4 regions of the Streptomyces sp. NPDC000404 genome follow, and region 3 is predicted to be linked to each of the others. Evidence: riboswitches for the same ligand, from Rfam matches in the RefSeq annotation. Region 3 holds a riboswitch; each other region holds the start of a gene.
The links. A riboswitch is a leader RNA that binds a small molecule or an ion and turns the genes downstream of it on or off. The one in region 3 is predicted to bind cyclic di-AMP.

Region 1: linked by a shared signal. The riboswitch ahead of ABT345_RS14685 (M23 family metallopeptidase) and the one ahead of ABT345_RS29055 (M23 family metallopeptidase) in region 3 are both predicted to bind cyclic di-AMP.
Region 2: linked by a shared signal. The riboswitch ahead of ABT345_RS07965 (transglycosylase family protein) and the one ahead of ABT345_RS29055 (M23 family metallopeptidase) in region 3 are both predicted to bind cyclic di-AMP.
Region 4: linked by a shared signal. The riboswitch ahead of ABT345_RS18830 (C40 family peptidase) and the one ahead of ABT345_RS29055 (M23 family metallopeptidase) in region 3 are both predicted to bind cyclic di-AMP.

The regions. Positions count from the first base shown of each region.
Region 1 is NZ_JBEPDN010000007.1:22,049-29,224, reverse strand. Features, by position in the region: gene ABT345_RS14705 (DEAD/DEAH box helicase) at 1-1,319, shown strand, start outside; tRNA gene ABT345_RS14700 (tRNA-Lys) at 1,516-1,588, shown strand; gene ABT345_RS14695 (PP2C family protein-serine/threonine phosphatase) at 1,899-3,038, shown strand; gene ABT345_RS14690 (DUF2332 domain-containing protein) at 3,164-4,273, opposite strand; cyclic di-AMP (ydaO/yuaA leader) riboswitch at 4,659-4,812, shown strand; gene ABT345_RS14685 (M23 family metallopeptidase) at 4,825-5,976, shown strand; gene ABT345_RS14680 (aldo/keto reductase) at 6,193-7,134, shown strand.
Region 2 is NZ_JBEPDN010000003.1:453,792-460,967, forward strand. Features, by position in the region: gene ABT345_RS07940 (HNH endonuclease family protein) at 1-93, shown strand, start outside; gene ABT345_RS07945 (SurA N-terminal domain-containing protein) at 435-1,079, shown strand; gene ABT345_RS07950 (nucleoside triphosphate pyrophosphohydrolase) at 1,198-2,223, shown strand; gene ABT345_RS07955 (cytochrome P450 family protein) at 2,469-3,908, shown strand; gene ABT345_RS07960 (transglycosylase family protein) at 4,141-5,151, shown strand; cyclic di-AMP (ydaO/yuaA leader) riboswitch at 5,411-5,578, shown strand; gene ABT345_RS07965 (transglycosylase family protein) at 5,583-6,251, shown strand; gene eno (phosphopyruvate hydratase) at 6,721-7,176, shown strand, end outside.
Region 3 is NZ_JBEPDN010000017.1:89,116-96,291, reverse strand. Features, by position in the region: gene ABT345_RS29070 (DNA gyrase/topoisomerase IV subunit A) at 1-317, opposite strand, end outside; gene ABT345_RS29065 (M16 family metallopeptidase) at 612-1,949, shown strand; gene ABT345_RS29060 (M16 family metallopeptidase) at 1,988-3,370, shown strand; cyclic di-AMP (ydaO/yuaA leader) riboswitch at 3,612-3,768, shown strand; gene ABT345_RS29055 (M23 family metallopeptidase) at 3,782-4,558, shown strand; gene ABT345_RS29050 (GntR family transcriptional regulator) at 4,787-5,482, shown strand; gene ABT345_RS29045 (HPr family phosphocarrier protein) at 5,790-6,071, opposite strand; gene ABT345_RS29040 (bifunctional acetate--CoA ligase family protein/GNAT family N-acetyltransferase) at 6,281-7,176, shown strand, end outside.
Region 4 is NZ_JBEPDN010000009.1:92,724-99,899, forward strand. Features, by position in the region: gene ABT345_RS18815 (alpha/beta hydrolase) at 1-229, shown strand, start outside; gene ABT345_RS18820 (GNAT family N-acetyltransferase) at 267-995, opposite strand; gene ABT345_RS18825 (hypothetical protein) at 1,109-1,462, shown strand; gene ABT345_RS18830 (C40 family peptidase) at 1,592-2,755, opposite strand; cyclic di-AMP (ydaO/yuaA leader) riboswitch at 2,764-2,948, opposite strand; gene pcrA (DNA helicase PcrA) at 3,211-5,697, shown strand; gene ABT345_RS18840 (M23 family metallopeptidase) at 5,778-7,176, opposite strand, start outside.

The sequences.
Region 1 (7,176 bases), on a different contig from region 3:
TCGTCCGCACCCAGCTCGGCGCCGACCGCGTCGCCGAGCAGCTGCGCGACGCCGGGGTGAAGGCCGACGCGCTGCACGGCGGCATGACGCAGGGCGCGCGCACCCGCACCCTGGCCGACTTCAAGGACGGCTACGTCAACTGCCTGGTCGCCACCGACGTCGCCGCGCGCGGCATCCACGTCGACGGCATCGACCTGGTCCTCAACGTCGACCCGGCCGGTGACCACAAGGACTACCTGCACCGTTCCGGCCGTACGGCGCGTGCGGGCCGCTCCGGCACCGTCGTGTCGCTGTCCCTGCCGCACCAGCGCCGGCAGATCTTCCGCCTGATGGAGGACGCGGGCGTCGACGCCTCGCGCCACATCGTCGGCGGCGCCGGTGCCTTCGACGACGACGTCGCCCGGATCACCGGCGCGCGGTCGCTCACCGAGGTCCAGGCCGAGTCGGCCGCGAACTCCGCCAAGCAGGCCGAGCGCGAGGTCCAGGAGCTGACCCGGGAGCTGGAGCGCGTCCAGCGCCGCGCCACCGAGCTGCGCGAGGACGCGGACCGGCTGACCGCCCGCGCCGCCCGTGAGCGCGGCGAGGACCCGGCCGAGGCGCTCGCCGCCGTCGCCGCGACCGTCGAGGCCGTGGCCGCCGAGGTGCCGGCCCAGGCCGAGTCCCCCGAGGAGCGCCGCCCCCAGCGTGACGAGCGCGGCAACTACGAGCGCCGCGACCGCCGCGACGAGCGTTCCGGTGGCCGTTCGTTCGACCGCCGCGACGACCGCTCGGGTGGCCGTTCGTTCGACCGTCGTGACGACCGTTCCGGCGGGCGTTCCTTCGACCGCCGCGACGAGCGTTCCGGTGGCCGTTCGTTCGACCGTCGTGACGACCGCTCCGGTGGCCGCTCTTTCGACCGTCGTGACGACCGCCGCGACGAGCGTTCCGGTGGCCGTTCGTTCGACCGCCGTGACGACCGCTCGGGCGGCCGTTCCTTCGACCGTCGTGACGACCGCCGCGATGACCGTTCCGGTGGCCGTTCGTTCGACCGCCGCGACGACCGTTCCGGCTTCGGCCGTGACCGCGACCGCGGTGACCGCCCCAGCCGTCCGTTCAACCGTGACGACCGCTCCGGTGGCCGTCCCTCCGGTGGCTACCGCTCCGGTGGCGGCGACCGTCCGTTCAACCGTGACGACCGCTCCGGTGGCCGTCCCTCCGGCGGCTTCCGCTCCGGTGGCGACCGTCCCTACGGCCGCCGTGACGACCACCGCGGCTCGGGTGCCGGCGCCGGTTCCTACGGCCGCCGCGACGACAAGCCGCGCTGGAAGCGCAACGGCTGACGGCAGCCGGCGTGACGCCGTGAACCGGCGCCGCTGAACCGCCCGCAGGGCCCGTACCGCACACAAGTGCCGTACGGGCCCTGTGCGTTGCGGCGCCGCTGCCGCCGCGGGCGCACCCGGGCGGGGCCGCCGCGGAGCGCTCCGTGCGGCAATGCCTTCGGGCCGCGGGAGGGTGTCGGGCTATGCTGCTCGGAGCGGGCCATTAGCTCAATTGGCAGAGCAGTGGACTTTTAATCCATTGGTTCAGGGTTCGAGCCCCTGATGGCCCACCGGATGCGGTGCGTTGCGGCGCCGCTGAACTGCGAGGAAGCGCCTCACCCGGGATGTACGGGGTGGGGCGCTCCGTCGTTTGGGGGGCGCGCCCGGTCGCGTGCGGATGCTCGGGCCGGCCGGTGCCTGCCGTGCGCTGTGTCAGGTGCGGGGCGGTGCCGTCCGTTCGGTGCGGGCGCGACGGCCGGTGACCCGTCCGGCCCCTCCGGGCTCGCCGTCCGGAGCCGGGGCGGCGAGCCTTGGGGGGCCGGAGGAGCGGCCGGGAGCACGGCCGGCCGCGGGCAGGCGAGCGGGAAGAGGCCGGTGCGGATGGCGCGAGGCGGGCGGGTCCGCTCGGCGGAACGGGAGCGGTGGGCGCGCCGGGCACAGATGTCGCCGCTCGGCCGCCGGCTGGCGCGGTGGCTGCCCGCCCTGCTCATCCTCGTCGGCATCGTCTTCGACGTCGTCACGCCCGACCGCTACACCGCCTCGCCGTTCTTCTCGGCGGCGCCGCTGGTCGCCGCGCCGCTCTACTCGCTGCGGAACACGGCGCTCTGCGCCCTCGCGGCGCTGTTCGGCGAATTGTGGTCGGCACTCGTCAACGACACCCAGGACGCCAACCTCTCCGCCACCGAGGTCTCCACCGTCTTCGTCGTCGCCCTCCTCGCCCTCGGCATCAACCGCGTCGTCCGCCTCTCCGATGCCCGGCTCGCCTCCGTACGCGATGTCTCCGAGGCGGCGCAGCGGGCGGTGCTGCCCACGCCGCCGGAGCGGATCGGGGGGCTGGCCGTCGCCGCCCGTTACGTGGGTGCGCAGGCCGACGCGCGGATCGGCGGGGACCTCTACGCGGTGCAGGAGACGCCGCACGGCGTCCGGCTGATCGTCGGTGACGTCCGGGGGAAGGGGCTGGAGGCGGTCGAGGCGGCGGTGATCGTCATCGGGGCGTTCCGGGAGGCGGCGGAGCAGGAGGCGACGCTGGAGGCGGTGGCCGGCCGGCTGGAGCGGGCGCTCCAGCGGGAGGGGCGGCGGCGCGAGGGCCTCGACCAGTACGAGGGGTTCACCACGGCGGTGCTCGCGGAGATCCCGTCCGGGGAGCGCGCCGTGCTGCGCGTCCTGAACCGGGGCCATCCGCCGCCGCTGCTGCTCAACCCGGACGGCGGGCTGCGGACGCTGGTGCCCGCGGTGCACGCGCTGCCGCTGGGGATGAGCGAGGTGGCCGGGTGGCCGGACCGGGCGGACGAGCTGTTCTTCCCCGCCGGTTCGGTCCTGCTGCTGTTCACGGACGGGCTGACGGAGGCGCGCAACCGGGCGGGGGAGTTCTACGACCCGGTGGCCCGGCTGCGCGGCCGGGTCTTCCCCGGCCCCGATCAGCTGCTGGACACGCTGGTCGCCGAGGTCGCCGTGCACACGGGCGGGGCGGGCGCGGACGACATGGCGCTGCTGGCGGTGCAGCGGCCGTTGGGGGAGTAGGCCCGGAGCGCGGGGCGCGCGGGGTGCCGGCGCGCGCCGGGCGTGCGAGGAGTCCCGGGGCCGCACCGGCGCGCGGGGCGCGTGAGTGGGCCCCGCGCGCCGGGTGCGGTCCCGGTGGCGGACCCCTACGCCACCCAGTGGAGGCTCTGGCCGTGCGCCCCCGTCAGCGCGACCGGGCGGTCGTCCAGCGCGAGGGTCAGCAGCCGCTCCCGGTGGTCCGGGGTGAGGCGGCCGGCGGCCGGTGCGGGCCGCCACGGGGTGACGGAGTGGTGTTCCTGGGAGATCCAGTGGCCGCCGCCCGGCCGCCCGGCGAGCAGCGCGCGCACCAGGTCGGCGAACCGCTCCCGGTGGGCGAGCGGCAGGTACGACAGCACGGACGTGTGGAAGACGACGAGCGTGGCGTGCTCGGGGACCCGCGCCGCCAGCGCGGGCAGCTCCTCGACCAGGTCGCCGCGGACGATCTCGGGCCGCGGCGCCGCCCGCACCGCGTCCACCGCCGCCGTCAGCCGCTGCGCGCGCTCCGGGGTGCCCGGCCACACCAGGGAGCGCAGCCAGCGCAGCGCCTCGGGGTCGTCCACCGGGTCGAGCGGGGCGAGGTCGATGCCGCCGCGCCACACGATCTCCGGCAGCCCCGCGGGCGCCGCCGCGTCCGCCGCGGCCACCCCCTCCTCCCGCCCGACGCGGCACCGGAGGGTGACCGGGCTGTCCGGGGCGCCGAGGGTGTACGCCTGCGGGGGCGCGGCCGGAGCGGGCGTCCCCGGGGCGGCGGTGTCCGGCTCGTACGCGTACCGGTAGCGGTCCGGGTGGAGGCAGAGGCCGGCCGAGGCGCCCACCTCCAGGAGGGCCAACGGGCCGCGGAGGCGGGCCAGGAGGGGCAGCAGGGTGGCGCAGCGGCCCGGTTCGTTGGTCTGGGTGGAGCGGCTCATGACGACCGCGCGGACCTCGGCCCAGTGCCGGATCGTCCACTCGCGCCAGCGGCCGTACGCCAGTTCGCCGCGCGGGCCCTGCTCGGCGTGCGGACCGTCGAGGTGGCGGACGGCCGCCAGCAGGAGGTTGGGCTGCTGCTTGTTACCCATCGGGAGGGATGCGGCGAGGAGTTCGCACAGCTCCGGGTCCTGCCCGATCCGTGCCGTCAACTCCTCGTGGGCCGCACACCGGCCCCGCGCCTCCCACCAGGAGAAGTCCCGGTAGCGCGCTGCCAGGGCCGATGCGTTGTTGGTGAAGTCGACGACCATGATCAGACGCTACTGCCCTCACGGAGCGTGAGGAATGCGCACCCCTCCGCATAACAAGTGATGCACAATCACGTACAGGCCGTTTCGTGAAAGGCGATCAACTCGCCCGGTTTGCACGGCTGTTGCCCCGAAAAGTCTTGGCCAATGACCGTAGTCGTACGGAGCGGATTCGCGGGATCGCTTGGAAATCGGCCGCGATCTCTATTACTGTCCGATAACGGAGCGCGGTCGTCCCAGCCGTCGCAGAGGCGGCACCGTGCCCCCACGCCGAATCCCGTACGCGCTCTTCAGGTATGCCGGACACCCAGGCACACCGGTGGTCACTTCCCGCGACGGCGCCCCCTTGTGCGCCGGTGCGCCGATATTTCGTGAACTGCCGTGACGTGTCCTGGATATGCCTCGGCAGGCCCGACCGGCGCGGAGGGAACCGGGGAACCACCTTCATGGGGTGAATCGGACGCCTCGGCCAGAGGCCGCCCGTAGGAGACCTTCCTGCTCCGAACCCGTCAGCTAACCCGGTAGGCGCGAAGGAAGGAAAGGAGTGCGCCTCCGTGGCGTCCAACAGGCTTGCCCCCGAAGCCCCGTCAGCCGACCACTTCCCCCAGGACCTGCCGGGTTCCCTGACCGATACGGCCACCTTCGCGCCGGGCGCGTTCGCCCCGGAGGGCCCCGGCCCCTACGGTGTCGCGGACGACGCGCCCGGTGAGTGGAACCCGACCGAGGAGTCCGTGCGGTCCGTCCGCGGCCGTCACCGCGTCGGCAAGCAGCGCGGCGCGCTGGCCCGCAGCGGCACGGTCCTCGGCGTCGGCGTGATCGCGGCGGTCGGCGCCGGCGGCATGGCGACCGCCGAGGACAAGCCGCCGGTCCCGATCTCCATGCCGGACATCGGCGCCCTCGCCACCGACGTCACCGGGGCGCTGCCGGACGCCGAATCGCTGCCCGGCATCGGGCCGCTGCTCGGCTCCTCCGACGAGGCGTCCGATGCGGCCACCGCGGCGGCGCCGCTGTCGTCCGCCGGGATCACCACCGAGGACGGCCGGGGCACGGACGCCGGGGAGGCGCTGCGCAGCCGCATCCTCCAGCAGGCCGACACCCAGCAGGAGGCCGGCGAGCGCGACGCCCGGGACGCCGCCGAACACACCGCCCTCGCCCAGGCGGAGAAGACCGCCACGACGGAGCAGAAGGCGGCGGTGGCCGACGCGAAGGCGGAGCGGGCCGAGGCCGCGCGCAAGGCGGCGGCGGCCAAGGCGAAGCGCGAGGCCGAGGCCCGCGCCAAGGCCGAGGCGGCGCGCCTGGCCGAGCTGGCCAAGAGCTATCTGCTGCCGGTCACCTCGTACACCCTCACCGCCAGCTTCGGCCAGGCCGGCGACCGTTGGGCCGCCGACCACACCGGCCAGGACTTCGCCGCCCCCACGGGCACGCCGGTCAAGGCCGTGCACTCCGGCACCATCACCCAGGCCGGCTGGGCCGGCTCGTACGGCTACCGCATCGTCCTCACCCTCGACGACGGTACGGAGCTGTGGTTCTGCCACCTCTCGTCGATGGTGAAGACCGGCGGCAAGGTCTCCACCGGCGAGGTCATCGGCCGCGTCGGCGCCACCGGGAACGTCACCGGCCCCCACCTCCACCTGGAGGTCCGCCCCGGTGGCGGCGGCCCCGTCGACCCGATGCCGTGGCTGCGGGCCCGGGGCCTGAACGTCTGAGGCCTGCCCTGAGGGGAGTCCGGGGCCCATGTCCGGGGCGCGAGTCCGGGGCGCGCGCAACCGCGCCGCGCGCCGGGCCGGGCCCCGGACCGCCGCCGTGCGCCGGGCCCCGGACCGCCCGTCCGGGGCGGGCAGCCGGCGCGCCCCGGGGGACGTATCGCGCCCGGATGCCGTAGCCGGGAAATGCCGCTGCCCCGCGCTGTGTTGAATAACTGCATGACCACCACACGTAATCCCCTCGGCTCGCTCTCCGTCTCCCCGCTCTGCCTCGGCGGCAACGTCTTCGGCTGGACCGCCGACGAGGCCGAGTCGTTCGCGGTGCTCGACGCGTACGTCGCCGGCGGCGGCAACTTCATCGACACCGCCGATGTCTACTCGGCCTGGGTTCCGGGCAACGAGGGCGGCGAGTCCGAGACCGTGATCGGCAACTGGCTCGCGGCCCGCGGCAACCGCGACGACGTCGTCATCGCCACCAAGGTCGGCGCCCTCCCCGGCCTCAAGGGCCTCTCCGCCGACACGATCAAGAAGGCCGTCGAGGGCTCGCTGCGCCGCCTGCGCACCGACCACATCGACCTCTACTACACCCACTACGACGACGAGTCGCTGGAGGTCGGCGAGTTCCTGACCGTCCTCGACGACCTCGTCCGGGCCGGCAAGGTCCGCGAGATCGCCGCCTCCAACATCTCGGCGGCGCGCCTGGAGGAGGCCCTGACCTTCTCCGCGCGCGAGAACCTCGCCCGCTACGTCGCCCTCCAGCCGGAGTACAACCTGGTCTCCCGCGACACCTACGAGGGCGAACTCGCCGATGTCGCCGCCCGCCACGGCGTGGCCGCCGTCCCGTACTACGGGCTCGCCTCCGGCTTCCTGACCGGCAAGTACCGCCCCGGCACGGACATCGACAGCGCCCGGTCCGGCAAGGCCGCAGCTCACCTCGCCACCGACCGCGGCATCCGCGTCCTCACCGCCCTCGACACCGTCGCCGCGGCCCACGGAGCGGAACCGGCCACCGTCGCCCTCGCCTGGCTCGCCGCCCGCCCCACGGTCACCGCCCCCATCGCCAGCGCCCGCACCACCGCCCAGCTCCCGGCCCTCCTCGGCATCCAGGACCTCCGGCTCGACGCCGAGGAACTGGCGCTGCTGGACGAGGTTTCGGCGTAGGGGAGAGGAGGCGGGGCTGCTCCGGTGCCGGGTGGTCGGGTG
Region 2 (7,176 bases), on a different contig from region 3:
GCGATGTCGAAGGTGCTGGACGGCTGCCCGGGCGAGAAGCTGCCGACCGGCGGCAACCCGACCGAGGCGCCGGAGCGCTTCACGGCGAAGTAGCGGCGGCGGACGGCGGGCGCGTCCGGCGCACGGCCGGGCGCGCGCCCACCGGGGCGCCCGGGGCGAAGGTCCCGTGGCGCCCCGCCCGGTGGGCGAAGGGCCTGCGGCGCCCCGCTCGGTGCCCGGTGGGCGAAGGTCCCGCCGTGCCCCGCCCCGCGTACCCAAAAACCTGGGGAATCGTTGGCCAACCGGTGGCCCGGGGCACCCGGACTCCCTACTATCGATCAACGCCAGATCGATGAGATGACCGCTCCCGGCACCCGCCGGGGGCGCCCCGCCCACCGCCGCCGCACGGCGTTCGCGCCGCGCCGTCTCGTTCACGATCTCTGCCGGGAGGCCCCGTGCTCCGCCGTAGGACAGTGCTCTCCGTATCCGTCTCCGCCGCCCTGCTGGCCGCGACCCCGCTGCTCACCGCCTGCGGCAGCGACGCGCACCCCGGTGCCGCCGCGATCGTCGGCGGCGAGCGGATCACCGTCGCCCAGCTCCAGGCGAAGGTCAAGGACGTACGCCGGGCCCAGAGCGAGTCCCCGCAGGGCGGTCAACTCATCTCCAACACCGGCCAGTTGAGCCTGGTCACCCTCAACGGCATGATCTTCCGGCGGGTCCTGGAGCGCAGTGCGGACCGCGCCGGGGTGACCGTCAGCCGCGCCGATGTGCAGAAGTGGCGGACCACCGCCGAGCGGGAACTGGGCGGCCCGGAGCGGCTGAAGGCCGTCTGGCTGCAGCAGCAGTCCGTCGCCCCCGACGAGGTCGATGCGACCGTCCGCAACCAACTCCTGCTGGACGGCCTCGCCAAGAAGATCGGCGCCGACCGCGCCAGCGCCGAGGGCCAGCGCCGCCTCGTCGACAACCTCGCCCGCACCTCCCGCGCCATGGGCGTCGACGTCAACCCGCGCTTCGGCCGCTGGAACGACCGCCGGGTGATCCTCGGCGAGACCAAGGACCCGTGGATCTCCCACGCCTCCGGCGCCCGGCAGCAGGCGTAGCCGATACGCCCCGGGGAGCGGCCCCGGCACCCGTCCGGCCGGCGCGGCCAGCGGGTGCCGGGGCCGCCGCCGGTTCGCGGCGCGGGGCGCTGTCGGTGGGGTGCGTTACGTTCGAGGGGTGAACGCTGACGTGCCCTCCGCCGACGCCGCTGCCCGCCCCGAGGGCGGCACCGGGCGCCTGGTCCTGCTCACCACCAGCCACCGGGTCGCCCCCGGCCTGCTGTCCTGGAACGCCTGGCGGACGCTGCGCGCCGCCGACCGCGTGTGCTGCGCGGACGCCGCCCATCCGCAGCTGCCCTATCTGCGCGAGGCAGGCGTCACGGTGGAGTCCGCCGTCCCCGGCGCCCGCGAGCTGGTCGACGACTGCGTCGCCGGCGACCGCACGGTCGTCGTCCTCACCTCCGCCGACGGCGAGAGCACCCTGACCGACGGCCTGGCCCGGCTCGCCGGCTCCGGCCGCGAGACCATGCCCGACCTGGAGCTGCTGCCCGGCGCCTACGACCTGCCGGGCGCCCGGCTGCTCGACCTCGTCCAGGTCATGGACCGCATCCGCACCAGCTGCCCGTGGACGGGCATCCGCACGCACGAGGACCTCGCCAAGTACGCGCTGGAGGAGACGTACGAGCTGGTCGAGGCCATCGAGACCGGCGACCGCGAGGCGCTGCGCGAGGAGCTGGGCGATGTCCTGCTCCAGGTCGTCTTCCACGCCCGGATCGCCCAGGACGACCCCGACGCACCGTTCTCGGTCGACGATGTCGCCGGGACGATCGTGGAGAAGCTGATCCACCGCCATCCGCACGTCTTCGGGGACGAGCCGGCCGAGACGCCCGAGGAGGTCCGGGCGCACTGGCTGCGCACCAAGGCCACCGAGAAGCGGCGCGCCTCGGTCACCGACGGCGTCCCGCTCACCCAGCCCGCGTTGGCCCTCGCCGCCAAGCTCGCCTCCCGCGCCCGCACGGCCGGCCTCGACGTCCGCCCCGCGGCCCCCGGCATCGGCTACGAACTCCTGGCCCTGGCCGCCCGCGCCGAGGCCGAGGGCACCGACCCCGAAACCGCCCTCCGCGCCGCCGCCCGCACCTACCGCGACGCCATCCGCGCGGCGGAGGGCCTGCCGGTCTCCGGGGCGGAGGAGATACCCGAATAAGGGGTGGCGGGCCCCGCGCCCCGGGCGGCCTCGGCCCCGAGCGCGGGCGTTGCCGATGCTTGGCCGCAGCCGCAGCCGCAGCCGCAGCCGCAGCCGCAGCCGCAGCCGGGTGGCCCCACGTCCCCGGGCAGCGGCCCCCGGCCACCGGCCCTGTCCCCGGGCGGCCCCCGGCCCCCGAGCGCAGGCCGCCCCCCCGCCCGCACCGCGCCGTCCGCACCGCCCCCAGCAGCGGTTACCGTCGAAAGGTGCACCACACGCCCGACACCGCCCCCGACACGACCCTCCCGGCCCCGGGCCCGGCCGTCCCCGCCCCGGCCGTCCGCCCCGCGGGCCCGGCGCCCGGCGACGCGCCGTCCGCCGCCCGCTGCCCGACGGCCGCCACGGGCGCCGGGGAGGCCGCGCGCCCCGCGGCCGCCGATCCGCCCGCCCCCGCCCTCTTCACCTGGGAGTTCGGCGCCGACCCGTACCCGGCCTACGCCTGGCTGCGGGAGCACGCACCGGTGCACCGCACGGAGCTGCCCAGCGGTGTCGAGGCATGGCTGGTGACGCGGTACGCCGACGCGCGGCAGGCGCTCGCCGACTCCCGGCTGTCGAAGAACCCGGTGCACCACAGCGAGGGCGCCCACGGCAAGGGCAAGGTCGGCATCCCCGGCGAGCGCAGCGCCAACCTCATGACGCATCTGCTCAACATCGACCCACCCGACCACACCCGGCTGCGCCGCCTGGTCTCCAAGGCGTTCACCCCGCGCCGCGTCGCCGCCTTCGCCCCGCGCGTCCAGGAGCTGACCGACGCGCTCATCGACGGCTTCGCCGCCCGCGGCGAGGCCGACCTCATCCACGAGTTCGCCTTCCCGCTGCCGATCTACGCCATCTGCGACCTGCTCGGCGTCCCGCGCGAGGACCAGGACGACTTCCGGGACTGGGCCGGGATGATGCTCCGCCACACCAAACCGGGCGGCACCGGCGGCGGTCCGCGCGGCGGCGTCGCCAAGGCGGTCAAGAAGATCCGCGGCTACCTCGCCGAGCTGATCCACCGCAAGCGCGCCGCCCTGCCGCCCGAGCCCGCGCCCGACGAGGACCTGATCTCCGGCCTGATCCGCGCCTCCGACCACGGCGAGCACCTCACCGAGAACGAGGTCGCCGCGATGGCGTTCATCCTCCTCTTCGCCGGTTTCGAGACCACCGTCAACCTCATCGGCAACGGCACCTACGCCCTGCTGCGCACCCCCGACCAGCGCGAACTCCTCCAGAAGTCGCTGGCCGCCGGCGACCGCGACGTCCTGGCCACCGGCATCGAGGAGCTGCTGCGCTACGACGGCCCGGTCGAGCTGGCCACCTGGCGGTTCGCGACCGAGGAGCTGACGCTCGGCGGCGAGCGGATAGCCGTGGGCGATCCGGTGCTGGTGGTGCTCGCCGCCGCCGACCGCGACCCCGCACGCTTCGACGCCCCCGACACCCTCGACCTGCGCCGCACCGACAACCCGCACCTCGGCTACGGCCACGGCATCCACTACTGCCTCGGCGCGCCGCTCGCCCGCCTCGAAGGGCAGACCGCCCTCGCCACCCTCCTGACCCGCCTGCCCGACATCCGACTTGCGGCGGAACCGGGCGATTTGCGGTGGCGCGGCGGCCTCATCATGCGCGGTCTGCGCACCCTCCCCGTGGAGTTCACCCCGGCCCCCTGACGACACGCCGCCCACCTGCGCGGAAGCCCGTCCGAAGGCCGGAAGTTGACTTGCCGTCAGGCGCGTGACCTACACGTGATCTCCGCTACACCGGCTTGTGACGCCCCGTGAGCCCGGCTACCTTGCCACCGAACACGCGCTCCATCGCCCCGGTGGACGCCGTACCGGACCCCGGGCGGCCGGACCGGGGCGGCGGGACGGACAACTCAACCGCCGCTCGAAAGGCAATCGCATGCGCACCGGCAACGGCAGACACCGTCGCCCCCGCCAGGCACCGGCCCTCTTTGTCACGGCGGGTGTGACCGGCGCGGGCCTCGCCCTGCCCCTCCTCGGCGCGGGCGCCGCCCACGCCGCCGACGCCTCCACCTGGGACCGCGTCGCCCAGTGCGAGTCCGGCGGCATCTGGTCCAGCGCCAGTGGCAACGGCTTCTACGGCGGCCTCCAGCTCACCCTCGACATGTGGCGCGACCACGGCGGGCTGGCGTACGCCGCCCGGCCCGACCTGGCCAGCCGCGCCCAGCAGATAGCCGTGGCGCAGGCGATCCTCGCCGAGCGCGGTCCGGACGCCTGGCCGCGCTGCGCGACCGAAGCCGGACTCACCGAGGACGGCCAGGCGCCCGACGTCGACCCCGGCGGCGCCGTCACCACCCCGCCCGCCGGCGCGGACGGTGCCCACACCGGCACCGGCACCGACTCCGACCAGGACGAGACCCCGGCCCCCGGCACCCCGGACACCGCCGACCCGTCCGCCCCGACGGACACCGCCGACCCGTCCGACGCCCCGGACCCGTCCACCTCGCCCGGCACCCCCGACGCCACCGGCTCCCCGAAGGCGCCCGAGGACTCGCAGCGGCCCGGCGGGCCCGATGTGCCCGACGAGCCGTCCGCCGACCCGTCCGACCGCACGACCCCCTCCGGACACCCGTCCCGTACGACGCCTCCGGCGGACGCCGACGGCTCCCGCGGTGGCGACGGCTCCGGACGCCACCGCGGCGGCAGCGGCGCCGACGGGGACGACGGGGACGGCGACCGCACCCCGGGGCGGCACGCCTCGCGCGGCGGCGAGCGGACGGACCCGGACGCGGGCGCGTACACCGTGCGCTCCGGTGACAACCTGTCAGCCATCGCCGAGGCGCGGGAGCTGCCCGGCGGCTGGCCCGCGCTGTACGAGCGCAACGAGGACGTCATCGGCGACGACCCGGACCTCATCCGCCCAGGTCAACTCCTCGATCTGGGCCACTGATCGAGGCGGTAGGCGGCTTTTGCCCGTTTTGGCGAAAGTGAGACATGGCTCTCGTCGCTGTCCGCGGTGTCCTAACCTGTCCTTCACATCCACACCCTGCCCTACCTGCGGAAATATGCGCGCTCTGCGGTCATTCGCAGTCAACTGGGTGCAGAAAGCGGGGTTTGAACGACACGGGAGGTTCTGATTGGGTCAGCACCGCTCGCCAAAGCGGGCCCTTCGTTCACACGCCGAATCCTGCCGGTGGGCGAAGGTGGTCGACGCGCAAGCGCCGAAGGCAGGAGCGGGGGACCCAAGGTAAGCGCCGGCCCCGCCCGTGAAAGCGGGCCAACCGGCTTGGGGTGAAGCCGCGTGCACGTCACGCGGCCGGGCAATCCACACCGCCCGAACCCGACAGCTCACCTCGCAGGCGTCGGTGAGGAAAACGAAGCATGCTGATCAACAAGGCCAAGCACCGTCGTCCCTCCAAGGCCGTCCGCGTCGCCACCCTCGCCGGTGTCGCCGGCGCCGCCGTGGCCGTCCCGCTGATGGGCGCCACCAACGCCTCCGCCGCCTCCGTCGCCACCTGGGACGCCGTCGCCCAGTGCGAGTCCGGCGGCAACTGGTCGATCAACACCGGCAACGGCTACTACGGTGGCCTGCAGTTCTCCCAGTCCAGCTGGGCGGCGGCCGGTGGCACCCAGTTCGCGCCCCGCGCCGACCAGGCCACCAAGGCCCAGCAGATCCAGGCCGCCGAGAAGCTCCTCGCCATCCAGGGCCCGGGCGCCTGGTCCTGCGCCGGCGCCGGCAACCTCACCGCCGGTGGCCCGTCCCCCGACCTGAACACCGGTACCACCAAGGCCGCCCCCAAGGCCGCTCCGCAGCCCAAGGCCGCCCCCAAGCAGCAGGCGCCGAAGCAGCAGGCCCCGCAGCAGACCCGCCCGGCGACCCCGCAGCACCACGTCATGGGCCACGGCAACTACACCGTGAAGTCCGGCGACACCCTGGCGAAGATCGCCAAGGCGCACGGCAAGAACTGGAAGTCGGTCTACGCGGACAACAAGTCCGTCATCGGCTCCAACCCGAACCTCATCTTCCCGGGCCAGAAGCTCAACGTCTGATCCCGCGCGGGGCCACGCCGCCCCGCCCCCGGGCCCCCGCCCCTCCCGGCCCCCTCGCCCGCGCGTACGGCGGTACGCGCGGCACACCGGACCGGGAGGCGGCACCGGCCCGCCCGGACCCCGCGGGCCACGGCCCCGGCATCGCCCGGGAGCCCCGCTCACCCGCGGACCCACCCCCCACGGGATGCCCCGCCCGGCGCGCACGTCCCCGGGGCGGCACCGGCTCACCGCCGGCGCCGCCTCCGCGCGCCGAGGCGGGGTTTCGCCGTTCCGTACCCTGGTCCCGGACACAGCGTCGTGCTCCGCCCCTTATCAGCTGCTTTTCCGTTCCGCGGCTTTCGTTGTCGAATGTCAGGAACCCGGCGTCCGAGGCACCTTTCGTCCCGTACTGCGGGCCGCGAGGTAGCGAAGGGCCCGGGGGCCGTTAGGCTCGTGCCGCAGAACTCCAGACACCCATGAAGGAGACAACGTGCCGTCCATCGACGTCGTCGTAGCCCGCGAAATTCTCGACTCGCGAGGTAATCCCACGGTCGAGGTCGAGGTCGGCCTCGACGACGGCTCCACCGGCCGGGCCGCCGTTCCGTCCGGTGCCTCCACCGGAGCCTTCGAGGCCGTCGAGCTGCGCGACGGGGACCCCAACCGCTACCAGGGCAAGGGCGTCGAGAAGGCCGTCCTCGCCGTCATCGAGCAGATCGGCCCGGAGCTGGTCGGCTACGACGCCACCGAGCAGCGCCTCATCGACCAGGCCATGTTCGACCTGGACGCCACCGACAACAAGGGCTCGCTGGGCGCCAACGCCATCCTCGGCGTCTCCCTCGCCGTCGCGCACGCCGCCTCCGAGGCCAGCGACCTGCCGCTCTTCCGCTACCTCGGCGGCCCGAACGCGCACGTCCTGCCCGTCCCGATGATGAACATCCTCAACGGT
Region 3 (7,176 bases):
AAGGGCTGCGCCATGCGTACCAGGGCGTCGTAGATCGAGGCGTCGCCGTGGGGGTGGAGCTTGCCCATGACCTCGCCGACGACGCGGGCGCACTTGACGTAGCCGCGGTCGGGGCGCAGGCCCATCTCGTTCATCTGGTAGAGGATGCGGCGCTGCACGGGCTTCATGCCGTCCCGGGCGTCCGGCAGGGCGCGGGAGTAGATGACCGAATACGCGTACTCGAGGAAGGAACCCTGCATCTCGTCGACGACGTCGATGTCGAGGATCCTCTCCTCGAAGTCGTCCGGCGGCGGGGTCTTCGTGCTGCGGCGGGCCATCGCGGCTGCGGCTCCTTCTGCTGCGTCTACTGCCGATGTGTGGGTCGACCAGCCGTTGGTGAACAGCTGCCGGTCCGACCGGCGGGGGATCGACCGGTGAGTCTGCTGACTCCGACGCGGACCATTGTGGACCGCCCCACCGACAACGCCGGACGCGACTCCCCTCCACGGGGCCGTGGCGCGTCTCCCGACGCTCATACGGGGGCGGTCGGGCGGGAACTTCGCCAGATGCCGACGCGGTTGCATACAGTGACAGAACTTCTTCGCAAGCGGATCGAAGGGACGTACATGCCCATGGGTCACACGGCCACAGAAAAAGCCGGCTCCGGCGGCCTGACAGCGACCGAGCACCGGCTGGCCAACGGCCTGCGCGTGGTGCTCTCGGTAGACCCTCTGACACCGGTGGCGGCGGTCTGCCTCTGGTACGACGTCGGCTCCCGCCACGAGGTCAAGGGCCGCACGGGTCTGGCCCACCTCTTCGAGCACCTGATGTTCCAGGGGTCCGCGCAGGTCAAGGGGAACGGCCACTTCGAGCTGGTGCAGGGCGCCGGCGGCTCGCTGAACGGCACCACGAGCTTCGAGCGCACCAACTACTTCGAGACCATGCCCGCCCACGAGCTGGAGCTGGCGCTCTGGCTGGAGGCGGACCGCATGGGCTCCCTCCTGACGGCGCTCGACGACGAGTCGCTGGAGAACCAGCGCGACGTCGTCAAGAACGAACGCCGCCAGCGGTACGACAACGTCCCCTACGGCACGGCCTTCGAGAAGCTGACGGCCATGGCGTACCCGGAGGGCCACCCGTACCACCACACGCCCATCGGGTCGATGGCCGACCTGGACGCGGCGTCCCTGGAGGACGCGCGGGCGTTCTTCCGCACCTATTACGCGCCCAACAACGCCGTCCTGTCGGTGGTCGGCGACATCGACCCCGAGCAGACCCTCGCCTGGGTCGAGAAGTACTTCGGGTCGATCCCCTCGCACGACGGCAAGCAGCCGCCGCGCAGCGGTGAGCTGCCCGACACCATGGGCGGCCAGCTGCGGGAGGTCGTCGCGGAGGACGTGCCCTCGCGTGCCCTGATGGCCGCCTACCGCCTGCCGCACGACGGCACCCGGGAGGCGGACGCCGCCGATCTCGCGCTGACCGTCCTGGGCGGCGGCGAGTCCTCGCGCCTCTACAACCGCCTGGTGCGCCGCGACCGCAGCGCCGTCGCCGCCGGGTTCGGCCTGCTCCGGCTGGCCGGTGCGCCGTCCCTGGGCTGGCTGGACGTCAAGACGTCCGGCGGCGTGGAGGTCGCGGACATCGAGAGCGCCGTCGACGAGGAGCTGGCCCGGTTCGCCGCCGAGGGGCCGACCCCGGAGGAGATGGAGCGGGCGCAGGCCCAGCTGGAGCGCGAGTGGCTGGACCGCCTCGCGACGGTCAGCGGCCGCGCCGACGAACTGTGCCGCTACGCCGTCCTGTTCGGCGACCCGCAGCTGGCGCTGTCCGCCGTGGGGCGTGTTCTGGACATCACGCCCGAGGAGGTGCAGGCCGTCGCCCAGGCCCGGCTGCGCCCCGACAACCGCGCGGTGCTGGTGTACGAGCCGACCGCCGCCGACGACAGCGCCGACAACGACGAGGAGGCGGACCGGTGAGCGACGCCACCACCCGCGAGGACCTGGCCATGAGCGAGATGACCTTCCACCCGCAGCCCCGCGGCGGGGCGCCCAGGCCGTGGGCCTTCCCGGCGCCCGAGCGCGGTGCGCTGCCCAACGGCCTGACGGTGCTGCGCAGCCACCGCCCCGGCCAGCAGGTCGTCGCCGTCGAGGTCGACATCGTCGCGCCGCTGGAGTCCGAGCCGGAGGGCCTGGACGGCGTCGCCACGATCATGGCGCGGGCGCTGTCGGAGGGCACCGACCGGCACGACGCCGAGGAGTTCGCCGCCGAACTGGAGCGCTGCGGCGCCACGTTGGACGCGCACGCCGACCACTCCGGGGTGCGCGTCTCTCTGGAGGTTCCGGCCTCCCGGCTGTCGCGCGCCCTGGGGCTGCTCGCCGACGCGCTGCGCGCCCCCGCCTTCCCCGAGGGCGAGGTGGAGCGTCTGGTGCGCAACCGTCTCGACGAGATCCCGCACGAGCTGGCCAACCCGGGGCGCCGCGCCGCGATGGCGCTGTACAAGGAGCTGTTCCCCGCGTCGGCGCGGATCTCGCGGCCCCGCCAGGGCACCGAGGAGACCGTCGGGCGGATCGACGCGGCGGCCGTCCGGGCGTTCTACGCGGCGCATGTGCGGCCCGCGGCGGCCACCGTCGTGATCGTCGGTGACTTCATCGGCATCGACGTGGACGCGGCGCTCGCCGACACGCTGGGCGCCTGGCAGGGGTCGGCCGCCGAGCCGGTCGCCGTCACGCCGATCACCGCGGACGACACCGGCCGCGTCGTGATCGTCGACCGCCCCGGCGCGGTGCAGACGCAGTTGCTCATCGGGCGGATCGGCGCCGACCGCCACGACCGCCAGTGGCCGGCGCAGGTCCTCGGCACGTACTGCCTGGGCGGCACCCTGACGTCCCGTCTGGACCGGGTGCTGCGCGAGGAGAAGGGCTACACCTACGGCGTGCGGGCCTTCGGTCAGGTGCTGCGCTCGTCGGCGCCGGACGCGCCCGGAGGGCCCACCGGCGCCGCCATGCTGGCGATCAGCGGTTCGGTCGACACCGAGTCCACCGGCCCGGCCCTCGATGACCTGTGGAAGGTGCTGCGCACCCTCGCGGCGGAGGGGCTGACGGACGCCGAGCGGGACGTCGCGGTGCAGAACCTCGTCGGTGTCGCGCCGCTGAAGTACGAGACGGCGGCAGCGGTCGCGGGCACCCTCGCCGACCAGGTGGAGCAGCATCTGCCGGACGACTACCAGGCGCAGCTGTACGCGCGGTTGGCCGAGACCGGCACGGTCGAGGCGACCGCCGCCGTGGTCAGCGCGTTCCCGGCCGACCGGCTGGTGACGGTGCTGGTCGGTGACGCGGCGCAGATCGCCGAGCCGGTCCGGGCGCTGGGCATCGGCGAGGTGACGGTCGTCAGCGGCTGACGGACCGTAGGGGCGATGGCCCCGGCCGGGCCGTCCCGCGGACGGATGCGGTAGGACAAAGGGGATCCCGAGGGGGAAAAGGCCCTCGGGGTCCCCTTTTCGTGCCCGGATTATAGGGTTCCGGTTCCGTCGCCCACGTGTGGCGTAACGCACAAAAACGCGTTTCTGTTTGCCGATTGAAAGTTGCCGCGATTAGCGTCATGCGCGCTGTCCGTCAGCAGCACGCCGCAACCGCGGCACCGGACAGTCATCGCCGAGTCCCCGTACGGCGCGAGCCAGGGGAGCCGGGGACCCACATGTCCCCTGGGGTGAATCGGGTACCTCTCCGGAGGAACCCGTAGGAGACCTTCCTGCTCCGAACCCGTCAGCTAACCCGGTAGGCGAGAAGGAAGGAAAGGACTGAGCCAGCACATGGCGTTCACCCGTGCCACCGGGAAGCACCGCCGTCCGAGCCGCAGCGCCCGGACGACCCGCAACATCGCCGGCATAGCCGGTCTCGCCGCCAGCGGCGTCGTTGCCTCCGTGTCCTCTCCCGCGATGGCCGCCACCTCCGGCGCCTCGCACGACACGGGTCTGCAGCGGGCCGTCGTCCTCGGTGACGAACTCGCCGAGCGCGTCCAGGCCCAGGCCGATGCGCAGCAGGCCGTCGCCGAGACGGCCGAGGCCAAGGCGAAGGCCGAGGCCGACGCGGTGAAGCAGGCCGAGGCCGCCAAGGCGGTGGCCGACAAGCGCCATGAGGCCGAGGTCCGCGCCGCCCGCGAGGAGGAGCGCCGGCGCCTGAACGCCTTCGTCGCCCCGATCTCCGGCTCGTACGTCTCGACCGCCTACCAGGCGTCCAGTGGCCTGTGGTCCTCCGGCACCCACACCGGCATCGACTTCCACGCCGCCACCGGCACCACCGTGCACGCCGTCGGTGCGGGCACCGTCGTCGAGGCCGGCTGGGGCGGCGCGTACGGCAACAACATCGTCATCAAGATGAACGACGGCACGTACACCCAGTACGGCCACCTGTCGCAGATCGGTGTCTCGGTCGGCCAGCAGGTGATGCCCGGTCAGCAGATCGCGCTGTCCGGCGCGACCGGCAACGTCACCGGCCCGCACCTGCACTTCGAGGCCCGCACCGGCGCGGACTACGGCTCGGACATCGACCCGATCGCCTATCTGCGCGCGCACGGCGTCAACGTCTGACCCTGCAGCTTCCCGGAGCCCCGGACCGCCCCGACAGGGGGCCCGGGGCTCCGGCGTGTCCGGTGCCGTACGGCGGATGGCCGGATTTCCCGACGGCCGGGAATGCGCTCACCAAAAGATTTCCATGAATGTGTGAAGGCGGTAAAGGCGCCACCGCCGTTCGAATAAGGTCGCGGAAAAGGCGCCGTGCACCGGCGTTTTCCGGGGAGGACGGTGGAGGTGCCCGCGATGACGCAAGGCGAGATTTCCGTGCAGCGCATCTCCACGGCGATTCGCGACGACATCGTTTCCGGCACGCTGATCCCCGGCAGCCGGCTCGTCGAGGACATTCTGGCCACCCGCTACGGCGTCTCCCGGGTGCCGGTCCGTGAGGCGTTGCGGACCCTGCAGTCGGAGGGGTTCGTCACCGCGCGGCGCCATGCGGGCGCCTGCGTCGCCGCCCCCACCGCGCAGGAGGCGGCCGATCTCCTGGATCTGCGCGCGCTCCTGGAGCCGATGGGCGCCGCCCGCGCGGCGGCCCGCCGCACCGATGCGCAGCTGAAGGTCTTACGGGGCGTGGTGCGGCTCGGCCGGGAGCGCGCCCGCCGCGGCTGCCCGGGTGAGCTGCCCCGGCTCGACGGCTGGTTCCACGAGACGCTGGCCCGGGCGGCGGGCAATCCGGGGCTGACCGCGCTGCTGACCCAGGTGCGGCGGAAGATCGAGTGGATGTATGTCGTCGAGCGCCCGGCGCGGTACGCGGAGACCTGGGACGACCACGGCGCGGTGCTGGACGCGGTGGCCCGGGGCGACGCGGAGGCGGCGCGCGCCCTGATGGCCTCGCATGTGGCGCGGTCGCTCCCGGCCTACCGCCCGCGGCACCGTTCGGCGGCCGCGGCACGCACGGCGCCGCGCCCCGTCGGAAGCGGGCGCGCGCGTTCTGCCTAGAGGACGCGGTATACGGGGCGGCCGCCGCGTGGCGGGATCCTTACGGCCCCGTACGGGAAATTGCGGAATCGGGTTCCGATAAAACGCGCCATCCTGGAATTGCCGCACCACGTGGCCGGGTATTCACTTATTCGGGTGTGTGGCGCCCGTGAGGGTGGGGAATTGCGGGCGGGGGAGTGGTGCCGCTCCGGGAGCGCGGTGTGCGACGTTCCGCCGCGGGGAACGCGAAAGGCCCCGCCGCGGTGACCGGTTCCGGTCGTGGCGGCGGGGCCTTTCCCCGGCTGCGGGGAGGCGGCGAAGTTCCGGCTCAGACGGTCTCCGGCAGCTCGTCGAGCCCCTCGGCGACGAGCTTCGCCAGGCGCTCCAGCGCGGCCTCCGCGCCCTCGGCGTCCGAGGCGAGCACGATCTCCTCGCCGCCCTGGGCGCCCAGGCCCAGCACCGCGAGCATCGAGGCCGCGTTCACGGGGGTGCCGTCGGCCTTGGCGATCGTCACCGGAACGCCCGCGGCGGTGGCCGCACGGACGAAGATCGAGGCGGGACGGGCGTGCAGGCCCTCGGCCCAACCGACATTGACGCGGCGCTCAGCCATGGTGTTGCCCTTCGAGTCGTCACAGTTGTCTAGACCAGTCTCTCACGCGGTCCCCGGTGCTCCGGAAGCCCCACCGCCGGTGTTCCGCACCACGTCCGGGCGGCCCGGACACACCGCCCGGCCACCCCCTCCGGGGCGCCGGCGACCGGCCGTCGCCCGGTCCCGCGCACACCGAGCCGGTTGTCGGTGCCCGGTCGTACGCTGTCCGCATGCAGCAGCAGCCGGATCATGCGTACCCGAGCCACTGGGAAGCCGATGTGGTGCTGCGCGACGGCGGCACCGCCCGGATCCGACCGATCACCCCGGACGACGCCGAGCGCCTGGTCTCCTTCTACGAACAGGTCTCGGACGAATCGAAGTACTACCGCTTCTTCGCGCCCTACCCCCGCCTCTCCGACCGCGACGTGCACCGCTTCACCCACCACGACTACGTCGACCGGGTCGGCCTCGCCGCCACCGTGGGCGGCGAGTTCATCGCCACCGTCCGCTACGACCGGATCGACGACCGGGGCCTGCCGGCCAGGAATCCGGGGGACGACCAGGCGGAGGTCGCCTTCCTGGTGCAGGACGCCCACCAGGGCCGCGGCGTCGCCTCCGCGCTGCTGGAGCACATCGCCGCGGTCGCCCGGGAGCGCGGCATCCGCCGGTTCGCCGCCGAGGTCCTGCCCGCCAACACCAAGATGATCAAGGTGTTCACGGACGCCGGGTACACCCAGCAGCGCACCTTCGAGGACGGCGTCGTCCGGCTGGAATTCGACCTCGAACCGACCGAGCAGTCCATGGCCGTGATGCGCGGCCGCGAGCAGCGCGCCGAGGCCCGCTCCATGCAGCGGCTCCTCGCCCCCGGCTCGGTCGCCGTCATCGGCACCGGCCGCACCCCCGGCGGCGTCGGCCGCACCGCCCTGCGCCATCTCCTCGACTCCGGCTTCACCGGCCGCGTCCACGCCGTCAACCACGCCTTCCCCGAGGGGACCGACCGCCTCGACCCCGAGGGCGTGCCCGCCGTCCGCTCCCTGCGGGAGATCGACGGCCCGGTCGACCTCGCGGTCATCGCCGTCCCCGCCGACCGCGTCCCCGAGGTGATCGACGACTGCGGGGAACACGG
Region 4 (7,176 bases), on a different contig from region 3:
ACTGCGCGAGGCCAACCTGGCCGGCCGCCCGCCGCACACCGCGCTCTTCCTCTCCGGCGCCTCCGGCGACGGCTACGAAGCGGGCCTCGGACTGCAGCGAGAGGCCCGGCGCCCCACGACGGTGACCGTGCAGCGGATCGGCAAGGACGCTGGCGGCCACACGAGCGCGGTCTGGCGCGAGCAGGTCCCCGAGGTCTTCCGGTGGCTGAGCCGGCAGGTCAGGGGCTGACGAGCCGGGCCGGCGGACAGCTCACACCCGCGCCGCCTCACCCCTCGCGCACCACCGCCGTGACCGGGGAGCGCAGCTGCCACCCCAGGGCCTCGTACAGCTTCCGGCCGGGCGGGCTGGCGACGAGTACGCCTTCGAGGGCGCCCCGCCGGACGGCGGTGGTGGTGAGCACCGCCATCACCAGGCGGCCCAGGCCCCGGCGGAGGTGTTCCGGTTCGGTGCCGATCATGTCGTAGACGGCGGACACCGGGGCACCGCCCGTGCCGCCGGTGAGCGCGGTCCGGCCGCTCGCGGCGGGCCGGTCGGCGGCCGTCGGTCCGTTGGTGGCCCACACCCGGACGTCCGTGATCCCGTCGCACTCCTCGGTGACGAGGCGGTAGCCGGGCGGCACCGCGGTGACCAGGGGAGATGGCGGCAGCGGGGCGGTCATGAGGTACTGCGGTTCGTCGTACCGCCAGCCCGCGCGGAGCAGCGGCGCGACCCGGTCGCGGGGCGCGCAGATCTTGAGCCAGATGTCCGGCGCCGTCACCGTGCGGGCCAGCTCGCGCACCACCGCGGGGTCGGCATCCGGGAGGACGTACCGTGCGGCCTCCCGCGGGCGGCCGACCTCGATGCGGAAGCCGCCGGGGACGATCTGCGGCACCGGCGTCGTGCGCGCCCGCGCCCACCCATACGCCCAGACCCCGACGACCCGTACGAGACCGGCCCGGTCGGCGGTACCGACCGGACCCCGTGCAGTGGCGCACCCGCCGTTCCCCAGCTCCATGCGCCGCAGCCTAGGACCGGCCGCCACGGCGCGGACAGGACACGAACAGGCCAGAAACAGCTACCGCCAGGCCCCCCGAAGGCGGTATGGGGGAGACCGTTACGATCCGTCGTATGGACGTAGTAATCAATGTCTTCGTCGGCCTGCACATCATCGGTATCGCCTCCCTGCTGGGAGGCTTTCTCACGCAGATGAAGGCGATGAGCGCGGGCACCGCCCGGTTCGTGCCGGCGATGCTGCACGGTGCGCTGACGATGCTGGTCACCGGCATCGCGCTGGTCGGCCTGAACCAGGCCCAGGGCAGCTCGGTCGACAACATCAAGATCGGCATCAAGCTCGCCGTACTGGTCGTCATCCTGGGGCTGGTCTACGTCAAGCGGGACGAGGAGAGCATCGCCAAGCCGCTGTTCGGCACGGTCGGCCTGCTCACCGTGGTCAACATCTTCATCGCGGTGCTCTGGACCTGAGTCCGAGCGGGGCGCGCGGCCATCTCCCCGCGCCCCCGGCACACCCCGCGTACGCCGCCGGCCCGGCCCCTCGTCGAAGGGGCCGGGCCGGAGCGTTTCCCAGGAGACCGCGGCGGCTCCCGGAGGGCGTCACGCCGGGCGGACGCTGCCGTAGATCGGCATGTAGTAGATCGACTCGATGCGCACGCTGGCGCCCGGCTTCGGGGCGTGGATCATCTTGCCGTCGCCGATGTACATCCCGACGTGGCTGATGTCGTCGTAGAAGAACACCAGGTCACCGGGGGCGAGATCCTTGGTGGCGACCCGCTGGCCGACCTTGACCTGGTCCCAGGTCGTCCGCGGCAGGCTCACCCCGGCCGCCTTCCACGCGGCCTGCGTCAGCCCGGAGCAGTCGTAGGAGTTCGGCCCGGTGGCGCCCCAGACGTACGGCTTGCCCATCTGGGCGCGGGCGAACGCGAGCGCCTTCTCGGCCTTCGTACGGTACGAGCCGTCGGCCGTTCCGCCGCCCTGGCCGGGGTCGGGCGTACCGGGGTCGGTCGTGCCCGTACCGGGGGAGCCGGCGTCCGAGCCGCCACCGGGCTGCTGCTCGCGCTGCTTGCGCGCCTCCTCCTCGGCCTTGCGCCGGGCCGCCTCCTCCTTCTGGCGCTCCAGCTCCGCCAGGCGCGCCTTCTCCTGGGCGGTCAGTTCGGAGAGCAGCTGCCGGGCCTCGGCCAGCTTGCCCTGGACCGTCCGCTTGGAGCCGGCCAGCTCGGACTGCGACTCCTGGAGGCGGTCCAGGCTGCGGGTCGCCTCGGCCCGCTGGTGGGCTGCGGCGGCCTGCTGCTCCTGGTAGGCGTCGACGGCCTGCTGCTGCCGCCCGGTCAGCCGCTCCATCAGGTGGCTGCGGTCGGCGAACTGCTGCGGGTCCTTGGAGAACATCAGCTGGGCGGTCGGGTTCATGCCGCCGCCGCGGTACTGCGCGGCGGCGAAGGTGCCCAGCTCGCGGCGGGCCTCGTTGAGCTTGCCGGTGCGGCGGGCCGCGGCGTCCTGGAGGTCGCTGACCTCCGCCCGCCGCGCGTCGACGCGCTCCTTGACGGCGTTGTACTTCTGGGTCGCGACCTCGGCCTGGCGGTAGAGGGTGTCGACCTTCTTCTTGACCTCTTCGACGGTCGGCTTCGGGGAGCGGGGGGACGCCTCGGCCGACTGCGAGAGCAGGGTGACCGTGGCGAGCGCCGCGGTCGTCAGACCGGCGGCCGTCCGGCGGCTGCCGGGCGAGGTGAGAACGCGGGTACGCGGCTTGCGGTGCGACGGCAAGGCCGGCGACTCCTTCCGTGGACCGCCTACCGGGTTAGCTGTCGGGTTCGGGCGGTGTCGCAGACGGAAGGCTTGCCCTACGGTCCGTACGTCCGCACATGTGCGGCGGTACCGACCGATTCACCCCGGTGGTGCTGGTGGGTCCCCGGCTCCGGGTGCCGTGGGGCAGGGCCGGACTCGGCGGAGGCGGCCCGTGCGGACGCTGTCGTCCACGGGATGCGGGCAGCCCGAGCGTGAACCTAGCCAACTCGTGTGGCTCCTGTGAAGGCAGATGTTCGATTTGCCCGAAACCTTTTCGTGACCTGTGTGCATGAGGTGACGTTCCTGTGGGCAGGGCGGGGCTTCTGCGTGAAATGCCGGGTTCGCGGGGCGGAGGGGAGCGGAACGCCCGGACTTCCGGCCTTTCCCCGGCTCCGGCCCCGACTGTCAGTGGGGCGGCCTAGACTCGGTGGGCGATGAGCAGCCTCTTTGACGACAGCTTCCTGGCGGACCTCGCCCCCAAGGACGAGGAGCCCCCGCCGCCCCCCGAGGACGAGCACGGCCCGGCCCCGGAGGAGGTCCCGCACGACCTCTTCAGCGGGAAGTTCGACGCCCCCGTGCCCCGGGACGCGCACTACCGCGACGGCGCCGCCCGCCCCGCCGTCGATCCGGCCGCGCTCCTGGAGGGGCTCAACGACGCCCAGAAGGCCGCCGTGGTGCACTCCGGCGGCCCGCTGCTGATCGTCGCCGGAGCCGGTTCCGGCAAGACCCGGGTGCTCACCCACCGCATCGCGCATCTGCTCGCCGCCCGCGGCGTGCACCCCGGCCAGATCCTCGCGATCACCTTCACCAACAAGGCCGCCGGTGAGATGAAGGAGCGCGTCGAGGAGCTGGTCGGCCCGCGGGCCAACGCCATGTGGGTCTCCACCTTCCACAGCGCCTGCGTCCGCATCCTGCGCCGCGAGTCCAAGCACCTCGGCTTCACCTCGTCGTTCTCGATCTACGACGCCGCCGACTCCAAGCGCCTGATGGCCCTGGTCTGCCGCGATCTCGATCTTGACCCCAAGCGGTTCCCGCCCAAGTCCTTCAGCGCCAAGGTCTCCAACCTCAAGAACGAGCTCATCGACGAGGAGACCTTCGCCGGGCAGGCGGCCGACGGCTTCGAGAAGACCCTGGCCCAGGCGTACGCGCTCTACCAGGCGCGGCTGCGCGAGGCCAACGCCCTGGACTTCGACGACATCATCATGACGACCGTCAACCTCCTCCAGGCGTTCCCGGACGTCGCGGCCCACTACCGCCGCCGCTTCCGCCACGTCATGGTCGACGAGTACCAGGACACCAACCACGCGCAGTACACCCTCGTCCGCGAGCTGGTCGGCCCGGCCGAATCCGCCGCCGAGCTGTGCGTCGTCGGCGACGCCGACCAGTCGATCTACGCCTTCCGCGGCGCCACGATCCGCAACATCCTCCAGTTCGAGGAGGACTACCCGGACGCCACGACGATCCTGCTGGAGCAGAACTACCGCTCCACGCAGACGATCCTCTCCGCCGCCAACGCCGTCATCGAGCGGAACGAGAACCGCCGCCCCAAGAACCTCTGGACCGAGGCCGGCGAGGGCCCCCGCATCACCGGGTACGTCGCCGACACCGAGCACGACGAGGCGCAGTTCGTCGCCGAGGAGATCGACCGCCTCACCGACGCCGGCGACGCCCGCGCCTCGGACGTCGCGATCTTCTACCGCACCAACGCCCAGTCCCGCGTCTTCGAGGAAATCCTTATCCGCGTCGGACTGCCCTACAAGGTCGTCGGCGGCGTCCGCTTCTACGAGCGCAAGGAGGTCCGCGACATCCTCGCGTACCTGCGCGTGCTCGCGAATCCGGAGGACACCGTCCCGCTCCGCCGGATCCTCAACGTCCCCAAGCGCGGCATCGGCGACCGCGCCGAGGCGATGATCGACGCCCTGTCGCTCCGCGAGAAGATCAGCTTCCCGCAGGCGCTGCGCCGCGTCGACGAGGCGTACGGCATGGCCGCCCGCTCGGCCAACGCCGTCCGGCGCTTCAACACCCTGATGGAAGAGCTGCGCACCATCGTCGAATCCGGCGCCGGCCCGGCCACCGTCCTGGAGGCGGTCCTGGAGCGCACGGGGTACCTCGCCGAGCTGCAGTCCTCCACCGACCCGCAGGACGAGACCCGGATCGAGAACCTCCAGGAACTCGCCGCCGTGGCCCTGGAGTTCGAGCAGGACCGCGTGGCCGGCCCCGCCGCGGCGGACGCGGACGCCGAGGAGCCGGTCTCCGGTGGCACCCTCGCCGACTTCCTGGAGCAGGTCGCGCTGGTCGCCGACTCCGACCAGATCCCCGACGAGGACGAGGACGGCAGCGGCGTCGTCACCCTCATGACCCTGCACACCGCCAAGGGCCTGGAGTTCCCGGTCGTCTTCCTCACCGGCATGGAGGACGGCGTCTTCCCGCACATGCGCGCCCTCGGCCAGACCAAGGAGCTGGAGGAGGAGCGCCGCCTCGCCTACGTCGGCATCACCCGAGCCCGCGAGCGCCTCTACCTCACCCGCTCCACGATGCGCAGCGCCTGGGGCCAGCCGTCGTACAACCCGCCGTCGCGGTTCCTGGAGGAGATCCCCGCGTCGTTCGTCGACTGGCGGCGCACCGGCCCGGCGACCCCGTCCGCGACGATGGGCGGCATGCGCTCCGGCGGTGGCGGCATCGGCTCCGGATTCGGTACGCCGCGGGCCAAGAGCGGGCCGAGCGGTTTCGCCACCCGGCGGAGCAACGACCGTCCGGTGGTGGCGCTCGCCGTCGGCGACCGCGTCACCCACGACAGCTTCGGCCTCGGCACGGTCACCGGCGTCAAGGGCAGCGGGGACAACGCCGAGGCGACGATCGACTTCGGCGGCGAGAAGCCCAAGCGGCTGCTGCTGCGGTACGCCCCGGTCGAGAAGCTGTGAAGCTGTGAAAAGGGCCCGGCCCCCAAGGGGGCCGGGCCGCCACGCGGGCGCCTGCCGGTGGGACCGGCGGGCGCCGGGCGTCAGTTGGGGTTGAGCCCGTGGCTCTGCAGCCACGGCAGCGGGTTGACCGGCGAGCCGCCGCCCGGCCGCACCTCGAAGTGCAGATGCGGGCCGGTGGAGTTGCCGGAGTTGCCGGAGTAGGCGATCTGGTCCCCGGCCTTGACCGAGCCGGAGCGGATCTTGGTGCTGCTGAGGTGGCAGTACCACGTCTCGGTGCCGTCGGGCGAGGTCACGATCGCCATGTTGCCGTAGGCGGAGTTCCACTGGGTGCGGACGGTGCCGTCGGTCGCGGCCATCACGGGAGTGCCGTACTGCACGGGGAAGTCGATGCCGGTGTGCACGGACATCCAGTTGACGCCCGCCTGGCCGAAGAGCGCGCTCAGTCCGTGCTGCGCGACCGGCAGCAGGAACTTCGGCCGCTCGGCCTCCTTGCGCCGCGCCTCTTCCTCCTTGCGCTTCTTCTCGGCGACCTGCCGGGCCTTCAGGTCGATGCGCTCCTGGGTGCGGCTGGCCCGGTCGGCGAAGTCGTCGGCCCCGGCGCTGAGCCCCGCGAGCTGGGTGTCGAGCTTGCTGTTGGCCGTCGACGGCTTGACGCCCCCGGCCTCCGGCGCGGCCTGCGCCGCCTCGTCCCGCTCGTCCCCGCCGAAGCTGCCGACCGTGGCCGCCGCGGCGGCGCAGACCCCGAGGGCGGCGACGGAGGGCACCGCGATGGTCAGCAGCGCCGAGCGCTTCGCCGTCCGGCGGCGGCCCCGGCCCCGGCCCGCCGGGGCGGCGGCGCGACCGCGGTCGGCGGCCCGGCCGTGGTCGGGGGTGTCGTCGGCGGCGTCGGACGGGACGACAGGGACCGCCTGGGTCATCGCATCGGCGACCGCGGCGGCGCGCGCCCCCGAACCGGCCCCCGGGGATCCGGCCTCGGGCGGCCGGGCGGGCTCGTGCGGCAGGGAGTCGACGGCCGGGGGGCCGCTCTGCGCCGGGATGATCGCGGTGGCCGCCTGGTCGATCGTCGGCCACACGGCGGTGGCGTCATGCCCGGACGCGTCGTGCGTGGTGTCCTCGGTGACGGCGGGCCACACGGCGGTGGCGTCGTGCCCCGACGCGTCGTGCGCGGCGTCCTCGGTGACGGCCGGCTGCACCATCGTGGCGGTGGCCTCGTAGCCGCCGGTGCCGTACGCCGTCCGGTCGTCGTACCCGGTCGTGTCGTAGGTGCCGGTGGAGTAGGCGCCGTTGCCGAGGGGGTCGCCGGCGTAGCCGTACGCGCCGGTGCCGGGGGCGTCCGCGGTGAGCCCGGTCGGGTCGTAGGCGCCGGTTCCGTAGGCGGCGTGGTGGGTGCCGGTCGCGTAGGCGCCGCTGTGGGTGCCGTATCCGTCGTCGTAGCCGTACGCAGGGGTGCCGGCGCCGGGCGTCTCGTGGCCGGTGTGG